Regions from separate parts of the Thalassotalea psychrophila genome, predicted to be linked through region 2. Evidence: predicted binding sites of a transcription regulator. Region 2 holds the regulator's gene; each other region holds the start of a gene.
What was found. Region 2 encodes LexA, which represses DNA repair genes until DNA is damaged. Its sites were predicted from a motif close to TACTGTATNNNNATACAGTA; they were not measured.
Positions count from the first base shown of each region.

Region 1 (4,387 bases), 720 kb from region 2:
ATGTTCATTCATATCATCTACGGTAAAATCGTACTCACCAAAAGCATTCGGCAAGCCGGCATTAGGATGAGCTGAAACGGCGAAATCGGAAATATTACTTAACTCTTCTACATACTGTCTAAGCTCAACCGGACCTAGCGCGCAGTTTAAACCAAAGGAAATCGGGTTAGCATGGCGTAATGAGTTATAAAATGCTTCTGTTGTTTGCCCTGATAAAGTTCGACCTGAAGCATCTGTAATAGTGCCTGAGATCATCAAAGGTAGTCGGTACCCTATATCGGCAAACACTTGCTCAACTGCAAAAACAGCTGCTTTAGCATTTAGTGTATCGAAGATAGTTTCTAGCATGATTATATCTACACCACCTTCTATTAAGGCGTTGATAGATTCAATATAGGCATCTTTTAGTTCATCAAAACTAACATTTCGAAATGCAGGATTGTTTACATCTGGAGAAATAGAACATGTACGATTCGTTGGCCCTAACACACCGGCAACAAAGCGTGGTTTATCTGGTGTTGTTAAGCTAATTTCATCTGCTACTTTACGAGCTATTTGTGCTGATACTAAATTTATCTCGCGGCTGATATCTTCCATATCATAATCAGCCATGGCAATAGTGGTAGAATTGAAAGTATTAGTTTCAATTATATCAGCACCAGCAAGCAAATATTGACGATGTATATCTTTAATCACTTCGCTCTGGGTAATTGATAATAAATCATTATTACCTTTTACATCACAATGCCAATTGGCAAAACGCTCGCCTCTATAATCTTGCTCTTCAAATTTATGATCTTGGATCATGGTGCCCATGGCGCCATCTAGCACTAAAATTCGGTCTTGTAATTGTTGTTCTAATAAAATACTTGTTGGAGATTTCACCGTAATAATTCCTGGGTCTGAATTTGATAATTGCTGCTTGTACTAACTTTAACAGTGCTAATTTTCAAGGTTGTATGGAGTAATTTGATAAACATAATAATTCAGCCAATTGCTAAATAATAAACAGCCATGGCTACGCCATTTATTTTTAGGGGCCAAACTCACATCGTCAAATTTAAAATAATTTTCAGGTATGAAAGTTTCAACACCGGCTTTTATATCCCTTTGGTATTCATCAGCTAATGTACAAGCATCGTATTCAGGATGCCCTGTTACAAATACATGTTTTTTATCTTTTGTAGCAACCAGATATACCCCCGCCTGTTCTGATTCCGCTAGAACATTTAGTTCGTTTACGCTTTGGTAAATTGTTCTATCAATTTCACCGTAGCGTGAATGAGGAACAGAAAACTCTTCTTCATAACCTCGAGTTAGCGGTTCCATAGAATCTAATGTTTGATGTCGGTACACACCGGAAAGCTTTTTGGTGCGTAATTTTCTATTTAAACCATAGCGGTAGTATAGCGCAGCATGCGCCGCCCAACATGAATACATAGTTGATGTGACATTTGTTTGAGACCATTCAAAAACTTCTACTATTTTGTCCCAATAAGAAACATCTTCGTAACTAAGCTGACCTAAAGGCGCACCAGTTACGATTAAACCATCGTAGTGTTTATGCTTTATATCATCGAATAAGCAATAAAACTCATCCAAATGCTCTTTCGGTGTATTTTTAGATTCATTTAAGTGCAAACGGACAAATTCAATATTTATTTGTAACGGTGTATTTGACAGCATGCGCAATATTTGAATTTCAGCCTCAATTTTATTTGGCATTAAATTTAATATTGCTACTTGCATAGGTCGAATTTCTTGATTAACAGCCCTATTTTCAGACATGACAAATATGTTCTCATTAGCGAGAACTGCCAGGGCTGGTAATTGATCAGGGATTTTAATCGGCATTAGATTTAACCTAAAGTAGAGCAAAAACTTAATACTACCCAACCAAATAGAAATGTCAACATCTAAACGTATAGACGTCTAAATAAACTATAGATATTATTTTAATTCTCAAGATTCAGTATAATATCCACAAGTACAAACTTATTGCCATCCATGGCAGTTTGCATTTCATCATCCATGAAGTAAAAAAAAACCGCTCAATGAGCGGTTTAATAAGTAATGATTTATTGAATATTATTCAACTTCAGCAACAACTTCTTCTTCTGAATCTTTAGCTGTAGTTAGTAATAGACCACGCAATTTAGCTTCTAATTCTGTTGCCATAGCAGTGTTTTCTGCAAGATACTTGGTTGCATTAGCTTTACCTTGACCGATACGTTCGCCCATACAGCTGTACCATGCTCCAGCTTTTTCAACCATTTTATGTTTAACACCTAAGTCGATTAGCTCACCTAAACTGTTAATACCTTGGCCGTATAAAATTTGGAATTCAGCCTGTTTAAACGGAGGAGCAATTTTGTTTTTAACAACTTTAACACGGGTTTCATTACCGGTAATTTCATCCCCTTCTTTAACCGCGCCAATACGACGAATATCTAGACGAACAGATGCATAAAACTTAAGCGCATTACCACCTGTAGTTGTTTCCGGGTTACCAAACATTACACCAATTTTCATACGGATTTGGTTGATAAAGATAAGCATAGTATTAGATTGCTTAAGGTTACCTGTAAGCTTACGCATTGCTTGTGACAACATACGAGCCTGTAGACCCATGTGACTGTCACCCATGTCGCCTTCAATTTCAGCTTTAGGAGTTAAAGCAGCAACAGAATCGACTACAATTACGTCTACCGCACCAGAACGACTTAACATATCAACAATTTCTAAAGCTTGTTCACCAGTATCTGGTTGTGACACTAATAACTCATTAATGTTTACGCCGAGTTTTTCAGCATAAATTGGGTCAAGAGCATGCTCGGCATCAACAAAAGCACATACTTTACCATTACGCTGTGCTTCAGCGATTACTTCTAAAGTAAGTGTCGTTTTACCACTAGATTCAGGACCATAGATTTCAACAACACGACCCATTGGCAAACCGCCAGCACCAAGAGCAACATCTAAAGCAAGTGAGCCGGTAGAAATAGTTTCTACGTTCATGCTTTGGTTATCTCCTAGTTTCATGATCGAACCTTTACCGAACTGACGTTCAATTTGACTTAGGGCTGCTGATAATGCCTTTTCTTTATTTGCGTCCATTAAAAATCTCCAATGTTTTTCTATTTATCCAGTAGTTATGGAATTAGTATACTGTATAATCGTACAGTATCAACCATTAATTAATATTTTTTTATCTAACGCCAAAAAAGCCAACATAACAATTTGATTTATAAGTAATTAAAACAAAAACTCCGTATCGATATTACTGTTACGTTTATTAAAATAAATATTTAAACAGTACTTAAACTTTAAATTCTAATTTTTTATACAGTGGTTTTAACGGGTAGTTATATTGGTATTAATTGATATCTTGCTTTGCGCTTCGAGTAATAATATTTTACCATCCATATATACTATGAATCACGGCCTATTTTATCTATTTTTCAATTAATTTGCCGTTCTCAGAATAACTTTAATAAATACAAAAGCTAATAAATGACAGACGATCTTTTCGCGCAATCAAATCATACTCCGATGATGCGTCAGGGTGTTAAAGCCTCCATATAGAGCCTTAAAGCCGGCTACATAAAAAACCCACACCCCAACCTACACTAAAAACCAAATTATTCGCTAATGTCACAATATTATAGCCAGTAAGTGTTTTATTCATTTTAGTGATGGTCTATTGATTGGTTTGAAGTTGTTAAGGTTGATACTCTGAGGGTCTGCTTCAGCCATAAGCGGAAGTAGAGCAATCAATAACTTAGTTCAGGTTATGCCACATTGCCGACGGTTTGGTTTGGCCTATGGATATGCAGGCTTCGCATAAACAACGACTCAGATCTTTCGGAAGAATTTAAGTCGATTTCTCCTAAGCAGACGTTCGAAACATCCAAATCCTAGTTTCTTGGCTTATTCGGTTTCGATCTTAAAACAAGGTGTGTTTGAGGGCGGGATACCAGGCTTGATCCGTCCCTTCAGTGCCAATAACAGCCCATTAGCATTTGCTAATGTTCGATATTTACGTGCCTATAAGTAGCCGAAAGAATTGCGACGCTAAATACTCCAATAAAAGTAAAAGCCACCCAATCTAGCAATAACAATAGAATGGAATCTACATAATAAAATTCCGAAAATAAAACATATATAGCTTCCGTTATTAATACAACAAACAGCATACTCAAAAACATCGCGCCTCTAGAACCTTTGGATAAGCTCAATGCGTGAGAAAGTGAAATTTCATTTTTAATCGCAATATGTGGTAAAGCTAATCCCCAGAAAGAGAGTACAACAATGAAACATAACTCCGTCGAAAATTTTAACGCTTTATAAATAACTCTAAGCGTATCTTCTGAGTAACCATCTAAAG
Region 1 covers NZ_CP134145.1:3,661,598-3,665,984, forward strand. The annotation lists gene metH (methionine synthase) at 1-894, opposite strand, end outside; gene metA (homoserine O-acetyltransferase MetA) at 943-1,854, opposite strand; gene recA (recombinase RecA) at 2,089-3,117, opposite strand; gene RGQ13_RS15085 (hypothetical protein) at 4,026-4,387, opposite strand, start outside.
Region 1: a site for LexA is predicted at 3,167-3,186, ahead of recA (recombinase RecA). Genes of this name have one in related genera too.

Region 2 (4,387 bases):
CGACCCAGACTAATGACACCAACTGCCACGAGCGGTCGCTTTTCACCTATCTTTCACCTGTTTTTAGTGAAGTCACAAAAATTAGGTGAATCATGGCTGATTTTGCCACTAAGCGGAAGGTTTTGGGCTTTCCGACGCCTAAAATGTCGTATAAATCAATAATTGTCCGATAAAGCTCCTTATACGACAACTAATGCCACTAAGCCGATCCACAACATGCTTCAGGAGATCCTTCTTCTCACTCTAGCTTAGCTCCTAAATGATAATTTATTTAGGAGCTTCTTCTTTTATATGACGGCGATTTTTTCTTTTCCTGATTTTGGCACGAAACAGCCCTTCATTTTTTAGTGTTTTCTCGTTTGAATCCTCAATTGTCCAACAACTTGTTGGACAATTGAGTGGTTGGTTCCATTTTGGAACATATGGTCATTTGCATATTAGTTAGTTCAGCTTTTTACACGGTTGGGAACGCACGGGATACGAGTTATTGCAAAAAACGCAACTACTTATGATTTTTTGACACTTAGATAAACATCAACATGTAGTTTTGAACATAAATTAAGCTACGTTCATAGAGGCCGCCCCCTATTATAAAGGTGAGTTTAATTGATTTTCGATCGGCATAAAGGTTAGCGCCATGCCCCTACGCACCATTACCGTGCTTGAAAACTTACCTTACACATAATAGACTTTTACTGTCAGGCCATATTTCTCATGGACTGTTCATATAAATTTATATATTACAATATGTTATAAAGACTACTACTTTGCATAATTAGGAATTGACTTAAATATACAGTTTCACCCCTCTGGACAAAATTTTATTTGGAACTGGAAACCACATAAATTTAATCATTTTAAGGATTTACAGTTGCGTTTACTTTATAGCTGTATATACTGACAGTACAATGTACTGTACAGAAAAACAGGTTACTCAAAAATAATATGCGCCCACTTACTAACAGACAGCAACAAATATTTGATCTTATTAAAGAAAAAATTGCCGATACAGGAATGCCGCCTACGCGAGCTGAAATTGCTGATTTCTTCGGTTTCAAGTCGGCCAATGCAGCAGAAGAGCATTTAAAAGCGCTCGCTAAGAAAGGTTTTATAGAAATGCTGCCGGGTACGTCTCGTGGTATTCGCCTTGCAGAAGAACATATCGAAGAAGAAGGCTTACCACTAATTGGCCGAGTTGCTGCTGGTGAGCCCATTTTGGCGCAAGAGCATGTTGAAGAGCATTACAAAATTGATGGTAGTTTATTTCATCCCGCTGCCGATTACTTATTACGAGTAAATGGCGAAAGCATGAAAGACATTGGTATTTTAGATGGTGATTTATTAGCGGTTCATCAAACAACTGATATTCAAAATGGCCAAGTCGTGGTTGCTAGAGTTGAAGACGACGTAACGGTAAAACGTTATAAGCGTGACGGTAATGTAGTGCATTTACATGCAGAAAATGAAGACTTCTCTCCAATTATTGTCGACTTAGCTAACCAACATTTTAATATTGAAGGCATTGCTGTTGGTGTTATCCGCAACGCTGATTGGATGTAGTCTGCCGCCACTTTAACAGTATAAAAAACAAACAACACATAAAGGCTAAATTATTCACTTAATTTAGCCTTTTTCTTTTCTCTGTGTCCCTTTAACTGCGCCTAACCTATTCAATTTTAGTAGTATTTACTCTACTAACATTTAAGTAATTAATTTAACTTTTTTATAACAAAGCACTAGACCTTGCCTAAAAATTAAGTAATTCTAGAGCGGATAATATACAAATATTACGCTGTAGACTCCCTACCCCATTCATCGATGTAGGTTTTTTACGTAACACAATAATAAAAATAAATTACGGAAATTAGAGACATCGAATAAAGATGTATCTTGTCACTTATTTCTGTATTTTCTAGGCTAATAAAAGCAGAGGAGATGTCGAGTGAAGAGACGTAACCTGGGTTGGCTGTTGTTGGGAAGTTTAATTTCCAGTTCAGCTTGGGCAGATATGCAATTAAATCTAACTAAAGGTGTGACCGAAGTCAGCCATGAAGTCTATGATTTGCATATGTTGGTAATGTGGATTTGTACGGTAATTGGTGTCGTTGTTTTTGGCGCTATGTTCTGGTCAATGATCTTTCACCGTAAGTCCAAAGGGGCAAAACCTGCCTCATTTCATGAAAGCACTAAAGTAGAAATTCTTTGGACCGCTATCCCTATTTTAATTCTTATCGGTATGGCATGGCCTGCAACAACCACGTTGATTGACATGGAAGATAACAGTAATTCTGATATCACCGTGCAAGTTACTGGTTCGCAGTGGAAATGGCATTATAAGTATTTTGATCAAGGCATTGAGTTTTACAGTGTTTTATCTACACCGACAGCTCAGTATCAAAATCAAAACGGTCCTGGTGAAGCAAAAGGTGAAAATTACTTACTTGAAGTAGACAAACCGTTAGTAATTCCAGTAAATCGTAAAGTTCGTTTCTTAATTACTTCAGATGATGTTATTCACGCTTGGTGGGTTCCAGCATTTGCAGTTAAACAAGATGCGAACCCTGGTTTTATCAATGAAGCTTGGACCTTTGTTAATGAGCCAGGAATTTACCGCGGTCAATGTGCTGAACTTTGTGGTAAAGATCATGGGTTCATGCCTATTGTGGTTGATGTTCGCTCTGAAGTTGATTACGAACTTTGGGTAAATGAGCAAAAGATTGCAATGACTAAAGCAGCTGAAGCTGAAGCGCAATCACTTACAGCTAAACTTCCTATGGAAGAGTTAATGGCGTTAGGTGAGCAAACTTATGCTGCTCATTGTGCAGCATGTCACCAACCAACAGGTATGGGTTTACCACCAGCATTCCCTGCACTTAAAGGCAGTGAAATAGCTACTGCACCAAGTAAACTTGGCGAACACATTGCCGTGGTTTTCAATGGCCGTTCTGGTACAGGCATGCAAGGTTACGGTAAGCAGTTATCACTTAAAGAGATTGCCGCGGTTATAACGTACGAGCGTAATGCTTGGGATAATAATACCGGTCAAGCTGTACAACCTGCTGATGTTAAATTTATTGTCGAAGGAACTGATGGCGCAACAATTGCTGAACCGTCGACTCCTGCTGCCGTAGAAGAAGTTGCTGTTGAAAGCACTGAAGTAAATTTAGCCGACTTGTCTATGGATGAGTTAATGAGCAAAGGAGAAGAAGTTTACAACACCCGTTGTGCTGCTTGTCACCAAGCCTCAGGCGCTGGTATGCCACCAGCATTCCCAGCCTTAAAAGGTAGTCCAATTGCCACTGGCGATGTTAATGCACACATTAGCATGGTTGTAGATGGTAAAGCGGGCACTGCCATGATGGGCTTTGCTGCACAGTTATCTCCACAAGAGATGGCTGCAGTAATAACTTATGAACGTAATGCTTGGGGCAATAGCACCGGCGATATGGTTCAAGCTAACGACGTAGCCAAATAAGGGGGAATGATTATGACAACAGCAACTGACACTATGGATCATCATGACGACGATCATCATGATCATAAAATGACCGGCATTAAGCGCTGGTTATACACAACTAACCATAAAGATATTGGTACCCTTTATCTTTGGTTCTCTTTCATTATGCTGCTTACTGGTGGTGCAATGGCTATGGTAATACGTGCCGAGCTATTTCAACCTGGTTTGCAAATTATAGAACCTGACTTTTTTAACCAAATGACAACAGTACACGGTTTGATCATGGTATTTGGTGCCATCATGCCAGCCTTTACCGGCTTGGCTAACTGGATGCTACCTATGATGATTGGTGCTCCAGATATGGCGCTACCACGTTTAAACAACTGGTCATTCTGGATATTACCATTTGCCTTTGGCATTTTATTGTCATCGTTGTTCATGGAAGGCGGCGGTCCTAACTTTGGTTGGACATTCTACGCACCTCTATCAACAACGTATTCAAATGGTAGTACTGCATTTTTCGTATTTGCTGTTCATATTATGGGGATTTCGTCAATTATGGGGGCAATTAACATTGTTGTTACCATAATGAACTTACGTGCTCCAGGTATGACTTACATGAAAATGCCATTATTTGTTTGGACATTCTTCATCACTGCTTACTTATTAATAGCAGTTATGCCGGTCCTCGCAGGTACAGTAACTATGGTATTAACCGATACTTACTTTGGCACTGACTTTTTTAATGCTGCTGGGGGCGGTGATCCGGTAATGTTCCAGCATATTTTCTGGTTCTTTGGTCATCCTGAAGTTTACATTATGATATTGCCTGCCTTTGGTATCGTTTCAACCATTATTCCTGCGTTTGCACGTAAGAAGCTATTTGGTTACAGCTCAATGGTTTATGCAACATCATCGATAGCGTTCCTG
Region 2 covers NZ_CP134145.1:4,378,321-4,382,707, forward strand. The annotation lists gene lexA (transcriptional repressor LexA) at 946-1,560, shown strand; gene coxB (cytochrome c oxidase subunit II) at 1,943-3,475, shown strand; gene ctaD (cytochrome c oxidase subunit I) at 3,509-4,387, shown strand, end outside.

Region 3 (4,387 bases), 1.3 Mb from region 2:
CTGCTTGGCGCCATTTTAATGCTTAGCTTTTATACCATAGTTGCTGGTTGGATGCTTGCTCATGCATTATCACCATTAATGGAATTAATAGGGTTTACTGATGCTGCTATTTGGCTTGGTGAATCAAGCCACGCTCGCAATTTAGCCTTTACGCCAGTATTCATTATTTTAGGTGCTTTGATCATTAACCAAGGGGTGAGCAAAGGAATTGAACGTTGGTCTAGCCGATTGATGCCAATTTTATTTGTGCTTCTAATTGGCTTAATTATTTATATATTACAACAACCTGGTGCAAATGAAGGGGTGGCGATGTACTTACAACCCGACTTTAGCCAGTTGCAAGATCCAATGCTGATAATCTCAGCCATGGGGCAAGCTTTCTTTTCATTGTCCATTGGTGTTGGCGGTATGATGGTTTACGGCTCTTACATGAAAAAGAATGCCAATATGGGCCAACTGGTAATATCAATTGGCGCACTTGATACATTGATTGCTTTTCTTGCGGGTTTATTAATTATTCCAACCTTGTTTGTCGCTCAACATCTGGGCTTAGAGGTATTTGCAGATGGAAAGCTTATTGGCGGCCCGCAATTAATATTTTCAATATTACCTACCTTGTTTGATTCCATGGGTGATATTGGTGTTTATGTAGCCCTAGTGTTTTTCTCATTGATGTCTATGGCAGCCCTAACGTCCACTCTCTCATCAACAGAGGTACCTGTTGCATATTTAGTTGAAGATAAAAGTTATTCCCGAAGTAAAGCGACAATTTTGGTTTCACTTATTGTTCTAACTGCTTGTATGACCATCGTTTATAATTTTGATAGCTTGTTTGGACTTATTATAACTTGGGTAAATACATTCCAGTTACCAATCATGGGGCTATTTTACTTTATCGTTGTTGGTTGGATTTGGAAGCGCGGTAATCAATTAGCAGATCAGGCTTTACTCGCTAGTAAGCCTTCGTTGAAGTTATGGGGCAACTATTTACGCTATGTTTGTCCTATCTTACTTTCAATAGTATTTATTAGCGTAATTATGGCACTTTAATGATAAAAACTAGGGTCAGAGTCAGGTTATTGCGTAATAATCTGACTCTGACCCTAGTTTTATTCTGCTATTTTTTCCACTTCATTATCTTTTAAATCTACTTGTTCTATTTTTTCAAAACGACCGGATATTTTATTGGCAGATGTATGAATAAGTTTTACATCACTTGCTGCTTGGTCGATATGTTTTGCCAAGTTATCAAAACGTGTTCTAAACCGGCCAAAATCAGCACCTAAATGTGATAGATGCTCTTGTATTAAATGAATTTGTTTGCGCGTCGCTTCGTCTTTTAATACAGATCTCGCCGTTGTTAAAATAGCCATAAGCGTAGTTGGTGAAGATAACCAAACCCGTTTTTTATGAGCTTCTTCAACTAATTCTGGGTAATGGGCATGTATTTCGGCAAATATTGCTTCTGCAGGAATAAACATTACCGCACCATCAGCAGTTTCATTATCGATTAAGTATTTATCACTAATGTCATTAATGTGCTTTTTAATATCGACTTTAAACTGACGCTCAGCTAATTTTCTATCACTATCACCCAATTCGTTATCGGTCATTTTTTTGTAGCTTTCTAAAGGGAATTTAGAATCAATAACGACGTTACCTGTAGGCTTGGGCAAAAATAAAATACAATCCGCAATTTTACCATTCGATAAGGTGTGCTGTATTGAGAAGTGCTTTTCTGGCATTACATTACGAATAAGTGCATTGAGTTGTACTTCGCCAAATGCGCCACGTGATCGTTTGTCAGCCAAAACTTCTTGCAGGCTGACCACGTTAGTAGAAAGTTCGGTTATCTTCTTCTGTGCATCATCTATTAACGCTAAGCGCTTTAGTATGTCATTAAATGTTTTAGTAGTTTTATCAAATCCATCAGTCAAACGTTTTTCAACGCCTGCCGAAATATCTTGTAAGCGTTTATCTGTACTTTGTGTGAGCTCAGTCATGCGTTTAGCCATAACTTCAGAATTGCTCGCTAATGATTTAGAAAGCTCTTCTCGGCTTTCTTTAGTGGTTTTACTTAAATGGGCAATAAGTTGATTAATGGCAAACATCTGGTTTTTATTAAACTGCTCTTTATGATCGTTTAATTGCTGCATTAACTTTAGCTGTAAATCGCTACTAGAACTTTCTAAATTACTGCGTAACTTTTCCTGTTGGGCAAACATCAACTGCTGTTGTTCTTGCCATTGTTTCAATCTATCTTGAACCACTGAGGTTTCTTTACTTTGTTGCAGCAAAACTGAAGATAAAGCGGAGACTTTACTGAGTAAGACTAAACAAAAAATACTGAGTAAAATTAATAGGGAAATGGCAATAAAAGTAAAGTATGGAATTTCTATCATAGGGCTTCTTAATTGTTATTAGTATCAATCAACAGAAAGTACTGTATATTATCACAGTCCATTTAACCCTAAGAAAAAGAAATGGTCAAGTAAACAAGTTAAGAAGGTTTGTATGATATTGTTTTCTAAAACAAGAATCCCAGCAAAAGCTGGGATTCTTAATAGGTTAAATAAAAGATTATTTACTTAGTGCTGGTAGGTTTAATGTATTTTTCCATCCAAACAAAAATTTCTCTATACCATTCTTTTAAATTATCTGGGTTACGAATATGGTGATCTTCATCTGGAAACATCACTAACCGTGAATCGATACCTTTACGTTGTAACGTTGTAAATGCACCTAAGCTTTGACCATAAGGCACACGATAATCAAGCTCACCTTGGATAACTAACATAGGTGTTTTCCAGTTATCAACAAAGCGAGAAGGATCAAATTTTGTGTACTCTTCTTCTTGTTCCCAATACGGACCGCCAAAATCATGCTCTGGAAACCATAGTTCCTCGGTTACATTGTAAAAGCTCTTCATATCGAATAAACCTGCGTGGTTAACAATACATTTGAAGCCATCAGACCAATTACCCATGATCCAGTTCATCATGTAACCACCGTATGATGCGCCTAAAGCACAAGCATTTTCACGGTCTAACCATGCATTTTTCTCGGTGATGTAATCCATACCTTTTTGTAAGTCTTCAAGTGGTTTACCACCCCAATCATGAGAAATAGAGTCGGTAAACGCCTGTCCATAACCAGTTGAACCATGGAAGTCGACCATTACAACTCCGTAGCCTTGTGCTGCCCAAAGTTGAGCATTCCAACGGTAGTGGAACATGTTACCAAAGCTGCCTTGTGGTCCGCCATGTACTAAAAATGCAATTGGGTATTTTTCACCTTCTTTAAAGTTTGTTGGTTTTACGATATAACCGTGAACATCTTCGTTGTTCCAACCTTTAAATTTGAATTGCTCAAAATCACCGAATGCAATGTCAGCTAGGTTAGCTTTGTTCAAATGAGTTAATTGTTTAAAACCATAACCGTCTTTATTGATGGTAAAGATATCACTCGGATTACCTAAGTTATGACGGGTAAAATATAAGGCATCACCATTAATTGATACATTACCAGCATAGCCTTGATTATAAATAGGCGTTACATCACCAAACTGTAAATCTATTTCAAAAATAGATTGTTGGCCAATATCTTGCGCAATAGCAATAACACTGCGGTTATCGCTACCAAACTGAAAACTAGAGATAGAACGATCCCATAATGGTGCAATATCTTTAACAGCTTTAGTGCGTAAATCTTTAACCTGTAAGCTAAATTTATCTGACTCATACACAGGAGTTTTCATAGCTTTATAGGCTAAGTAACGACCATCAGCTGAGTAAACAGGCATAGCATCCCAAGCTTTGTTATCAACGGTTAAGTTGGCAACTTCTTTCGACTCAAGATTTACTTCAAATATATCCCAGTTGGTTGTCCAGGCGTGATCAACGCCAGGTACTTTTGCTGAAAACGCTAAGCTTTTCCCATTTGGATTAAATGAAACTTGGTTCATCCCAGCAAAGTCGGTGTCCCAGTCAGCCATTAAATCAACCGCTTCAGTAGTTACTTTTCCTTTTTGTAGGTTAGCTACAAATAAGTGACTGTTAAATTGATCTAACCAAGTATCCCAGTGACGAACCATTAACTGATCATATGCACGAGTGTTATGTTTTTTCGCTGCTTGTGCGGCAAAGGCATCAACTGAGCACTTAAATGTTTTACAGCCGGGTAAAACCGTAAACGCTAAAGCAACTTGTGATTGATCACTTGATAATTTAAAACCTTCAATAGATAAAGGAAAGTCAGTTAACTGAACTGCCTCCCCACCGACTGTAGATAAAAACCAAACTTGGCTTTTTCCACTACGGCCAGATAAGAAGTAAACACCTTTACCATCTTTTGCCCAAACAACAGATGACTCACTAGCCTTATTACT
Region 3 covers NZ_CP134145.1:3,092,806-3,097,192, forward strand. The annotation lists gene RGQ13_RS12655 (sodium-dependent transporter) at 1-1,050, shown strand, start outside; gene RGQ13_RS12660 (DNA recombination protein RmuC) at 1,110-2,402, opposite strand; gene RGQ13_RS12665 (S9 family peptidase) at 2,585-4,387, opposite strand, start outside.
Region 3: a site for LexA is predicted at 2,442-2,461, ahead of RGQ13_RS12660 (DNA recombination protein RmuC). Genes of this name have one in related genera too.

Region 4 (4,387 bases), 2.4 Mb from region 2:
CCACTTGATTCAAACCAAGAGAACAGTGAAGAAAATCGCTTAAAATATCGCTACTTAGATTTACGTCGTCCTGAAATGACTGAGCGTTTACGTTTTCGTGCAAAGGTAACCTCACAGGTTCGTGCTTCATTAGAAGCTCAAGCGTTCATGGATATTGAAACGCCAATCCTTACTGCGGCAACGCCTGAAGGGGCACGCGATTATTTAGTACCATCACGTACACAAAAAGGTAATTTTTTTGCATTGCCACAATCACCACAGTTATTTAAACAGTTACTGATGATGTCGGGCATGGAGCGTTACTACCAAATCGTTAAATGTTTCCGTGATGAAGATTTACGTGCTGATCGTCAACCTGAATTTACTCAAATTGATATTGAAACGTCTTTCATGTCAGCTGAGCAGGTGATGTCAGTTGCAGAGAAGATGATCCGTGAACTGTTCGAAAGTCTATTAAACGTAGATTTAGGCGAGTTCCCGCACATGACTTACGCGGAAGCTATGACTCGTTACGGCTCAGATAAGCCTGATTTACGTAACCCTCTTGAAATTGTAGATGTTGCAGACATTTTAAAAGACGTTGAATTTAAAGTATTCTCAGGTCCTGCTAACGATCCAAAAGGTCGTGTATCGGTAATTAAAGTACCAGGCGCTGCAGCAGAGCTATCACGCAAAAAACTTGATAATTACACTAAGTACGTAGGCATTTACGGTGCTAAAGGTATGCCGTGGTTAAAAGTGAACGACGTAGATGCAGGTCGTGACGGCTTACAATCTCCAATTTTGAAGTTCTTATCAGATGACGAAGTAACTCAATTATTAACACGAGTTAATGCCGCTTCTGGCGATATAATTTTCTTCGGCGCTGACACATACAATGTAGTTACTGAGTCATTAGGCGCACTTCGTCTTAAACTTGGTGAAGACTTGGGCATGGTTAGTGATGAATGGAAACCTCTTTGGGTTGTAGATTTCCCAATGTTTGAAGAAATCAATGGTGGTATGCACGCGTTGCATCACCCATTTACCGCGCCAACAGATATGACTGCTGAAGAATTAGAAGCTAATCCAATTGGCGCATTATCTAATGCTTATGACATGGTTCTAAATGGTTGTGAATTAGGCGGTGGCTCTGTTCGTATTCATAACGAAGATATGCAAGCTGCAGTGTTTAGAATTTTAGGTATCAGTGATGAAGAGGCACAAGAGAAATTTGGTTTCTTATTAGAAGCTCTACGTTACGGTACACCGCCACACGCTGGTTTAGCATTTGGTTTAGATCGCATTGTAATGCTGATGACAGGTGCTACTTCAATTCGTGACGTAATGGCATTCCCGAAAACAACTACCGCGGCTTGTCCGTTAACCAATGCTCCAGGTAAAGCAAACCCTGCACAACTTGTTGAGCTAGGTATTCAAGCTATACCAAAAGAGCCAGAAGAAACTGACGCTGAATAGTTTTAGCGAATTCACGTTAGTTAAGTAAATTATTAAATGGCTGATTATTAGAATCAGCCATTTTTTTTAATTAGAAAATGCCATAAGATAAGGATTAGCTAGAAAGCTTTCAGCTTGTAGCTTATTTCTAACATATGAGAATAATTATAAATCAATGAGCATCATCTTAGGCATTGACCCTGGTTCGCGTTTAACCGGTTACGGCGTTATCGAAAAGCAAGGTCGTAAAATAACCTACCTTGGTAGTGGTTGTATTAAAACCTTAGCTGCTGGCGATAATCATCCTGAACGATTGCAAATTATCTTTGCTGGTGTTTCTGAGCTTATTTTGCAATTTAAACCTGATATGGTTGCCGTTGAGCAAATATTTATGGGTTTAAACCCGGGCGGAGCACTTAAACTGGGACAAGCACGAGGTGCTGCAATAGTTGCGGCTACTAACAATGGCCTAGAAGTATCTGAATATTCAGCCCGACAAATTAAACAAGCCGTGGTTGGTACCGGTGCTGCAGATAAAGCTCAGGTACAACATATGGTTAAATCATTCTTAAACCTTCCTGCTACGCCACAAGAAGATGCCGCTGATGCATTAGCAGTAGCAATTTGTCATGGCCACAGTTACGAGTCGTTAATTAAAATGTCTGGCCGTGCAACCAAAACCGTACGCGGCCGCCTTAGATAAAAACTAGGGTCAGAGTCAGGTAAGATCCCGAATCGAGTTCGGGACGACGCTAGTGCGTCGACTGTAACTTGACTCTGACCCTAGTTATTTTTGTTTACTATATATTTATACAGTGGTATTGTTGGCGTATATAAACGTAAAAATAATAATAGGAAATAGCGGTGATAGGACGTTTACGCGGCATTTTAGTAGAGAAGCAAGCCCCTGAAATATTACTTGAGTGTAGTGGTGTTGGTTACGAAGTTACCTTACCCATGACCAGTTTTTATCATTTACCTAAACTTGAGCAAGAGGCGGTAATTTATACGCATTTTGTTGTACGTGAAGATGCACAGTTACTGTATGGCTTTGCCAATCAAACTGAACGTAAGTTGTTTCGATTATTGATTAAAGTAAATGGTGTAGGTCCGAAACTGGCCTTAGCAATATTATCTAACATGTCTGCTGGCCAGTTTGTTCATTGTGTAAACCTTGATGACGCTGGCACAATAGTTAAAATTCCAGGTGTAGGTAAGAAAACGGCAGAGCGATTACTCATTGAAATGCGTGATAAATTAAAAGATTGGGGTAGTGATCTTGCCACCCCGATAACTGATAATATGCCAATAGACTTGATTACTGCTGATAGCTCTTTGGTTGCTATGGCATCAAATAAAGATGATGCTATTACCGCACTTGTGTCACTAGGATATAAGCCTGTGCAAGCTGACAAAGCCGTTAAAGCTGTTTATGCTGACGATATGAGTTCAGAAGAACTTATCCGTGATGCCCTGAAGTCAATGTTATAAAACACACAAATACAATAAGTAAAATACTATGATTGAAGCAGATCGCCTCATACAACCTGAACGTATTATAGAGCCTAGCGCGACTCGCGAAGAAGAAACCATCGACCGTGCTATTCGTCCTAAAATGCTAGCTGATTACACCGGCCAAGATCACGTTAAAGAACAAATGGAAATCTTCATTCAAGCGGCGAAAAACCGTGGTGAACCGCTCGATCATTTACTTATATTTGGCCCTCCAGGTTTAGGTAAAACCACACTGGCGAACATTGTTGCTAATGAAATGGGTGTTAATATTCGTACTACTTCAGGACCTGTATTAGAAAAAGCGGGCGATTTAGCCGCGCTTTTGACAAACCTCGAAGAAAACGATGTGCTGTTTATTGATGAGATACATCGATTAAGCCCGGTAGTAGAAGAGATATTGTATCCGGCAATGGAAGACTATCAATTAGATATCATGATAGGAGAAGGGCCTGCTGCACGTTCAATTAAGCTGGATTTACCAGCTTTTACACTTATTGGCGCAACTACTCGTGCAGGATCTTTAACTTCACCACTGCGTGATCGGTTTGGCATTGTTCAGCGTTTAGAGTTTTATAAAGTTTCTGATTTAAAAGATATTGTCAGCCGCTCTGCACACTTTTTAAATGTGGATTTAAATGAAGAGGGCGCGTTTGAAGTAGCAAAACGCTCTCGTGGCACTCCACGTATTGCCAATCGCTTACTACGTCGTGTTAGAGATTATGCTGAAGTAAAAACAACAGGTGAAGTAGGCCAAGAAACCGCATCAAAAGCATTAAACATGCTAGAGGTTGATACTGAAGGTTTTGATTTAATGGATAGAAAGCTATTATTAGCCATTATTGATAAGTTTGGTGGTGGTCCTGTTGGTTTAGATAATGTTGCCGCAGCGATTGGTGAAGAACGTGAAACTATTGAAGATGTGATTGAGCCGTATTTGATTCAGCAAGGCTTTTTACAACGCACGCCTAGAGGTCGAATTGTTACTGACAACGCCTACCTGCATTTTGGTTTAGACAAACCAAGTTAACACTAACGGCTAACGTTATTTGTTATCCAGTCACTAGGTTTGTCTATATCAGTGATAATGCCACTGTCGTTTACATCAATTAAATGCAGTTTTTCAGCATTTGTTCGTATCACTTTAACCGCACCCATATCACCCGATAATTGACTCAGTTGCGTTAAAAAGTCAGAGCCAAAACATACAGGATGGCCAGCATCACTTTTATACACTGGCCGCACAATGTTATGACTTGTAGATGCATCCAAAACCATTCTTATGGTTGCAGAATTAATATAGGGCATATCGGCTAAAAAAATACTGACACTGTTAATGTTCTCGACTGTTTGAGTCTTCAAAATTTCTTTAACGCCTGTTGCCAAACTTGTACCTAAGCCAATTGAGTCAGCAGGTGCTGGAGTTAACCTAATCTGT
Region 4 covers NZ_CP134145.1:1,976,912-1,981,298, forward strand. The annotation lists gene aspS (aspartate--tRNA ligase) at 1-1,458, shown strand, start outside; gene ruvC (crossover junction endodeoxyribonuclease RuvC) at 1,613-2,140, shown strand; gene ruvA (Holliday junction branch migration protein RuvA) at 2,302-2,928, shown strand; gene ruvB (Holliday junction branch migration DNA helicase RuvB) at 2,957-3,979, shown strand; gene RGQ13_RS07950 (nucleotidyltransferase family protein) at 3,982-4,387, opposite strand, start outside.
Region 4: a site for LexA is predicted at 2,236-2,255, ahead of ruvA (Holliday junction branch migration protein RuvA). Genes of this name have one in related genera too.